Regions from separate parts of the Kitasatospora sp. P5_F3 genome, predicted to be linked through region 2. Evidence: predicted binding sites of a transcription regulator. Region 2 holds the regulator's gene; the other holds the start of a gene.

Region 1 (3,412 bases), on a different contig from region 2:
AAGGCGGGCCACGACGTGATCCGTCCGGTCAAGCCGAACACCATCGCCAAGTCGCTGGCGATCGGCAACCCGGCCGACGGCCCGTACGTGCTGGACATCGCCCGCCGCACCGGCGGTGCGGTCGAGGACGTGACGGACGCTCAGGTGGTCGAGGCGATCAAGCTGCTGGCCAGGACCGAGGGCATCTTCGCCGAGACCGCCGGCGGAGTGACCATCGGCGTGCTGAAGAAGCTGGTCGAGACCGGTCAGCTGGACCCGTCCAAGGAGACCGTCGCGATCAACACCGGTGACGGCCTGAAGACCCTGGACGCCGTCGCCGACGCGGGCCTGACCGCCACCATCCGGCCGACCCTGGACTCGTTCCGGGCCGCCGGTCTCGCCTCCGCCTGATCCCCCCTCACCTCCCCGCTAGGAGCCCGTGCATGAGCGCCACCGTCCGCATCCCGACCATCCTGCGCACCTACACCGGCGGCAAGGCCGAGGTCGCCGCCGAGGGCGCCACCCTGGGCGCCGTCATCGCCGACCTGGACGCCAACCACCCCGGCATCGCCGCCCGGGTGCTGGACGACGCGGGCAAGCTGCGCCGCTTCGTCAACGTGTACGTGAACGACGACGACGTGCGCTTCGCCGAGGGTCTGGAGACCGAGATCAAGGACGGCGCGGGCATCTCGATCATTCCCGCGGTGGCCGGCGGCTGCTGAGTCTCCGCACCCCACCGAATACGGCCGCGCCGTCGTCGGAACCGGAATCCCTATTTCCGGTACCGGTGGCGGCGCGGCCGTATGTCGGGTGGAAATCCGGGTGTGCGGGAGAGAGTAGAGTGCGACGAAAGTCGGTGGATCCCCGCTCTTCCCGCCGCTCTCGCCACGCACCGCCAGCCGATCGCGTACGCAAGGCCCGTCCGGCCGTTGAGACATCCGCCGGACCGCGTGAGACAGAAGATGTCAGGCAAGTGTCAGAAATCTGGCCGCATTTTGCGGTGATGAGTCCGCTATGCCCGGAGTGAATTGCCGTATTCTGCCGCTTTCCTCCCGCGGTATCCCCTTCGACTGCCGGTGAATTCGGCAGGGTTGGCCCTGTTGCAGAGGGCGTCTGTCCGGATACATTCAGCCGCGATCGACGCATTCACCCGTCGGCCGGGTCACCTTGCGGTGGACCGGTGGGGCGCTTGCGGCGTGCACGGCTGCGCCCAGGGGGGGTTCCCTCGGGCGTGCCTGTTCAGACCTGGGCCCGCATCCCTGCGGGCCCGCGAAGGGCCAGCACAGCACAAGGGGAGTTCGGAATGGCTCAGGGCACCGTCAAGTGGTTCAACGCGGAGAAGGGGTACGGCTTCATCGCGGTCGACGGTGGTGCGGACGTGTTCGTCCACTACAGCGCGATCCAGATGGACGGCTACCGCACCCTCGAGGAGGGCCAGCGGGTCGAGTTCGAGATCTCCCAGGGACAGAAGGGCCCGCAGGCGGACATGGTCCGTGCGCCGGCGGTCTGACCTTTCCGAACCTCGGAGGACTCGGCTCGGTCACGAGCTGGCGTCACCTGCTTCGTCCACGGGTCCGTACGACATCGTCGTACGGACCCGTCGGCGTCCCCGCTGTTCGCGTGTCTCTATCACGATTGGGCTTGCACTCGATACCCGAGAGTGCTAATCATTGGCGTTAGCACTCGCAGCATGAGAGTGACAACGGACCGGGTCGGTGAGGCCCCCGGGAGCGGTAGGGGACAAGACCCCCGCACACCAGGGCCGTCCGTCGCGGGCGCCCCTCGGTCCGGTGCAGTCGACCGTGTCCTGGAGGACCACTTCCGATGGCCAAGATCATCGCGTTTGACGAGGAAGCTCGCCGCGGCCTTGAGCGTGGCATGAACCAGCTTGCCGACGCCGTCAAGGTGACGCTCGGCCCCAAGGGCCGCAACGTCGTCCTGGAGAAGAAGTGGGGCGCCCCCACGATCACGAACGACGGCGTCTCCATCGCCAAGGAGATCGAGCTCGAGGACCCGTACGAGAAGATCGGTGCCGAGCTCGTCAAGGAGGTCGCCAAGAAGACGGACGACGTCGCTGGCGACGGCACCACCACCGCCACCGTGCTGGCCCAGGCGCTCGTGCGCGAGGGTCTGCGCAACGTCGCGGCCGGCGCCAACCCGATGGCCCTGAAGCGCGGCATCGAGAAGGCCGTCAAGGCCGTCTCGGACCAGCTGCTGGCCCAGGCCAAGGATGTCGAGACCAAGGAGCAGATCGCTTCGACCGCCTCCATCTCGGCCGCCGACACCCAGATCGGCGAGCTCATCGCCGAGGCCATGGACAAGGTCGGCAAGGAAGGTGTCATCACCGTCGAGGAGAGCAACACCTTCGGTCTCGAGCTCGAGCTCACCGAGGGCATGCGCTTCGACAAGGGCTACATCTCGGCCTACTTCGCCACCGACCTGGAGCGGATGGAGGCGTCCTTCGAGGACCCGTACATCCTGATCGCCAACTCCAAGATCGGCTCGGTCAAGGACCTGCTCCCGCTGCTGGAGAAGGTCATGCAGAGCGGCAAGCCGCTCGTCATCATCGCCGAGGACGTCGAGGGCGAGGCCCTGTCGACCCTGGTCGTCAACAAGATCCGTGGCACCTTCAAGTCCGTCGCCGTCAAGGCCCCGGGCTTCGGTGACCGCCGCAAGGCCATGCTCGGCGACATCGCCATCCTCACCGGTGGCACCGTGATCTCCGAGGAGGTCGGCCTCAAGCTCGAGAACGCCGGCGTCGACCTGCTGGGCACCGCCCGCAAGGTGGTCATCACCAAGGACGAGACCACCATCGTCGACGGTGGCGGCGACAGCGACCAGGTCGCCGGCCGGGTCAACCAGATCCGCGCCGAGATCGAGAACAGCGACTCGGACTACGACCGCGAGAAGCTCCAGGAGCGCCTGGCCAAGCTCGCCGGTGGTGTCGCGGTCATCAAGGCCGGCGCCGCGACCGAGGTCGAGCTCAAGGAGCGCAAGCACCGCATCGAGGACGCCGTTCGCAACGCGAAGGCGGCCGTCGAGGAGGGCATCGTCGCCGGTGGTGGCGTTGCGCTGCTGCAGGCCGCGGTCGCGTTCGACAAGCTGGAGCTCGAGGGCGACGAGGCCACCGGTGCCAACATCGTGCGCGTCGCGCTGGAGGCCCCGATCAAGCAGATCGCGGTCAACGCCGGCCTCGAGGGTGGCGTCGTCGTGGAGAAGGTCCGCAACCTGCAGCCCGGTTGGGGCCTGAACGCCGCGACCAACGAGTACGTCGACCTCATCGCCGCGGGCATCATCGACCCGGCCAAGGTCACGCGCTCCGCGCTGCAGAACGCCGCCTCCATCGCGGCGCTCTTCCTCACCACCGAGGCCGTCATCGCCGACAAGCCCGAGAAGGCCGGTGCCCCCGCGGGCGGCGGCATGCCGGGCGGCG
Region 2 (3,412 bases):
CGCGCCCGTGCAGCGGGATCGACTGGCCTGACTGGGTGCCGGGCCGGATGTCGACCTCCTCCAGGCCGTCCAGGGTCTGCAGCGGCACCTGGGTGCCGAGCGAGGCCGCGGTCATCGGGATGGTGACCGTGCAGTGCAGGTCGTCCCCGCGCCGCTGGAAGGTCGGGTGGTTGGTCTCGGCGATCTCCACGTACAGGTCGCCGGCCGGGCCGCCGCCGGGGCCGACCTCGCCCTCGCCCGCGAGCTGGATCCGGGTGCCGTTGTCGACACCGGCCGGGATCTTCACCGTCAGGGTGCGACGGGCCCGGACCCGGCCGTCGCCCGCGCACTCGGGGCACGGGGTCGGGACCACGGTGCCGAAACCCTGGCACTGCGGGCAGGGCCGCGAGGTCATGACCTGGCCCAGGAAGGACCGGGTGACCTGGGAGACCTCGCCCTTGCCGCGGCACATGTCACAGGTCTGCGCCGAGGTGCCGGGGGCCGCGCCCTCGCCGGAGCAGGTGGTACAGGTGACGGCGGTGTCCACCTGGAGTTCCTTGGTGGTGCCGAACGCGGCCTCCTCCAGGGTGATCTCCAGCCGGATCATCGCGTCCTGGCCGCGCCTGGTGCGCGAGCGCGGGCCGCGCTGACCGGAGGCCGCGCCGAAGAACGCGTCCATGATGTCGGAGAAGCCGAACCCCGCCGCGCCCGCGCCGAAGCCGCCCGCGCCGCCGCCGTTGGGCGACAGGGGGTCGCCGCCGAGGTCGTAGACCTGGCGCTTGGCCGGGTCGGACAACACCTCGTAGGCGGCGTTGATCTCCTTGAACCGCTCCTGCGTCTTCGGGTCCGGGTTGACGTCCGGGTGCAGTTCGCGGGCAAGGCGTCGGAACGCCTTCTTGATCTCGTCCTGCCCCGCATCCCGTCGGACGCCGAGTACCGCGTAGTAGTCCGTGGCCACCAAATGCTCCGCTTGTTCCGCCTCTAGAAGTGCTGCGACTGGTCTGACAGTGCTCTGTATAGGACTCGGTTAAGACTCGGCCAGGATCTGACCCACGTACCGTGCCACCGCTCGCACCGCCCCCATTGTGCCCGGGTAGTCCATCCGGGTCGGTCCGATCACGCCCAGCTTCGCGACACTCTGATCGCCCGAACCGTAGCCGACCGAGACGACAGAGGTGGAATTGAGCCCCTCATAGGCGTTCTCGTGCCCGATCCGGACCGTCATCCCCGCGTCCGCCGTCTCACCCAGGAGACGGAGCAGGACGACCTGCTCCTCCAGGGCCTCCAGCACCGGCTGGATGGTGAGCGGGAAGTCGTGGCCGAAGCGGGTCAGGTTGGCCGTACCGGCCAGCATGATCCGCTCCTCGTTCTGCTCGGCCAGGGTCTCGAAGAGGGTGGCCAGCACGGTGCTGACGGTGGGCCGGTCGGCGGGCTCGAAAGCCGCCGGCAGGTCCTCCAGCAGACCGGGCACCTCGGGCAGCGGCCGACCGACCGCCTGGGTGTTGAGCTTGGCCCGCAGGTCGGCCAGCACCGTCTCGCCGACCGTCCCGGGGCAGTCGACCATCCGCTGCTCGACCCGGCCGGTGTTGGTGATCAGGACCAGCATCACCTTGGCCGGGGCCAGCGCCACCAGCTCGACGTGACGCACCGTCGAACGGGACAGCGAGGGGTACTGGACCACCGCGACCTGCCGGGTCAGCTGCGCGAGCAGCCGGACCGTACGGGCCACCGTGTCGTCCAGGTCCACCGCGCCGTCCAGGAAGTGCCGGATCGCCCGGCGCTCGGGGGCGGTCATCGGCTTGACCTCGGCCAGCCGGTCGACGAACAGCCGGTACCCCTTGTCGGTGGGGATCCGGCCCGCACTGGTGTGCGGCTGGTGGATGTAGCCGTCCTCCTCCAGAGCCGCCATGTCATTGCGCACGGTGGCCGGGGAGACGCCGAGGTTGTGCCGCTCGACCAGGGCCTTGGAGCCGACCGGCTCCTCGGTGCCGACGTAGTCCTGGACGATCGCGCGCAGCACCGCGAGCTTGCGGTCATCCAACGGCCGCTCGCTGTACATGGCCACGCACCTCCGTCTTCGCTTCGTCCTGACCTGATCCGTCCCCTGGCACTCAGCTGGGCAGAGTGCCAGGACAGTACCTGCCAGTGTAAGGCCCGACCCCGGCGGCAGGAACGGCGCCGCCTGGTGATCCTTGCCGCCTTCTCGCCTGTGCCGCCCGCCGAATGCTCCCGGCAAGTGGCAGCATCGAAAGCGACAGATCAGGACATAAGGAGCAGTCATGTCATCAGGTCAGCACACCCGCTTCGCACCCGACCGGGGGCTGACCGGTCGGATGGTCACCACGATGTTCGTCATCGGACTGCTCTACGTCGGCTTCACCGGCGTGCTGATAGTGCTGTTCCGCGGGGCCTGGCCGCTGGTCGTCCTGATCTCCGGCGGGCTGTTCGTGGTCCAGTTCTGGTTCAGCGACAAGATCACCCAGCGGGCGATGGGCGCCCACGAGGTCACCCCCGAGGAGTACCCGCAACTGCACGGCACAATCGACCGGTTGTGCGCACTGGCCGACATGCCCAAGCCCCGGGTGGCGGTCACCGATACCGACATGCCGAACGCCTTCGCCACCGGCCGCAACCCCCAACGCGCCGTGGTCTGCGTCACCACCGGACTGCTCCGGCGGCTGGAGCCGGAGGAGCTGGAGGGCGTGCTCGCGCACGAGCTCTCGCACGTCGCGCACCGGGACGTGGCGGTGATGACCATCGCCGGCTTCCTCGGCGTACTGGCCGGGGTGATCACCCGGATCGCGCTGTACAGCGGCATGATGAACGGGCGCGGCCGCAGCAGCAGCAACGACAGCAACGCGGCGCTCGCGATGATCCTGGTCCCGCTGATCAGCATGGTGGTCTACGCGGCCAGCTTCCTGCTCACCCGGCTGCTCTCCCGCTACCGCGAGCTGGCCGCCGACCGGGCCGCCGCCCAGCTCACCGGACGGCCCAGCGCACTGGCCTCCGCACTGACCAAGGTGACCGGCCAGATCGCCGCCATCCCGAGCGAGGACCTGCGCCGGGCGCAGCCGTACAACGCCTTCTACTTCGCCCCGGCGCTGAGCGCCAGGGAGGCAGCGAGCCAGCTGATGTCCACTCACCCGTCGCTGGAGCAGCGGCTGGAGCAGCTCGGCCGGATCTCCGCCGAGCTCGGCCGCTGAGGAGCCACCGACCCCATGGGATTCCTGAACGCCCTCTTCGGCCGCAGCAAGCCGGTCAGGCCCGACCTCGACCAGCTCTTCGGCGTGCCCTCCGCCGCCCTCACCCTGGAGGCCGCCGCCGGCTTCCGCCCGACCGGCTTCGGCTCGGTCTGCTTCGCCGCCGTCGAGGGCGCCGCCTTCACCGAGGTGGCCGGCCAGATCCGGGCCCTGCTGGACGCCGACACCGAGCG

The links. Region 2 encodes HrcA, which represses chaperone genes, less so after heat shock. Its sites were predicted from a motif close to TTNGCACTCNGNNNNNCNGAGTGCNAA; they were not measured.
Region 1: a site for HrcA is predicted at 1,620-1,646, ahead of groL (chaperonin GroEL). Genes of this name have one in related genera too.

Annotation. Positions count from the first base shown of each region.
Region 1 is NZ_JBFUMY010000018.1:74,950-78,361, reverse strand. It holds gene thrC (threonine synthase) at 1-390, shown strand, start outside; gene ACXJMZ_RS14395 (ubiquitin-like small modifier protein 1) at 423-701, shown strand; gene ACXJMZ_RS14390 (cold-shock protein) at 1,283-1,489, shown strand; gene groL (chaperonin GroEL) at 1,804-3,412, shown strand, end outside.
Region 2 is NZ_JBFUMY010000012.1:184,459-187,870, forward strand. It holds gene dnaJ (molecular chaperone DnaJ) at 1-937, opposite strand, end outside; gene hrcA (heat-inducible transcriptional repressor HrcA) at 1,007-2,038, opposite strand; gene htpX (zinc metalloprotease HtpX) at 2,259-3,182, shown strand; gene pspAB (PspA-associated protein PspAB) at 3,198-3,412, shown strand, end outside.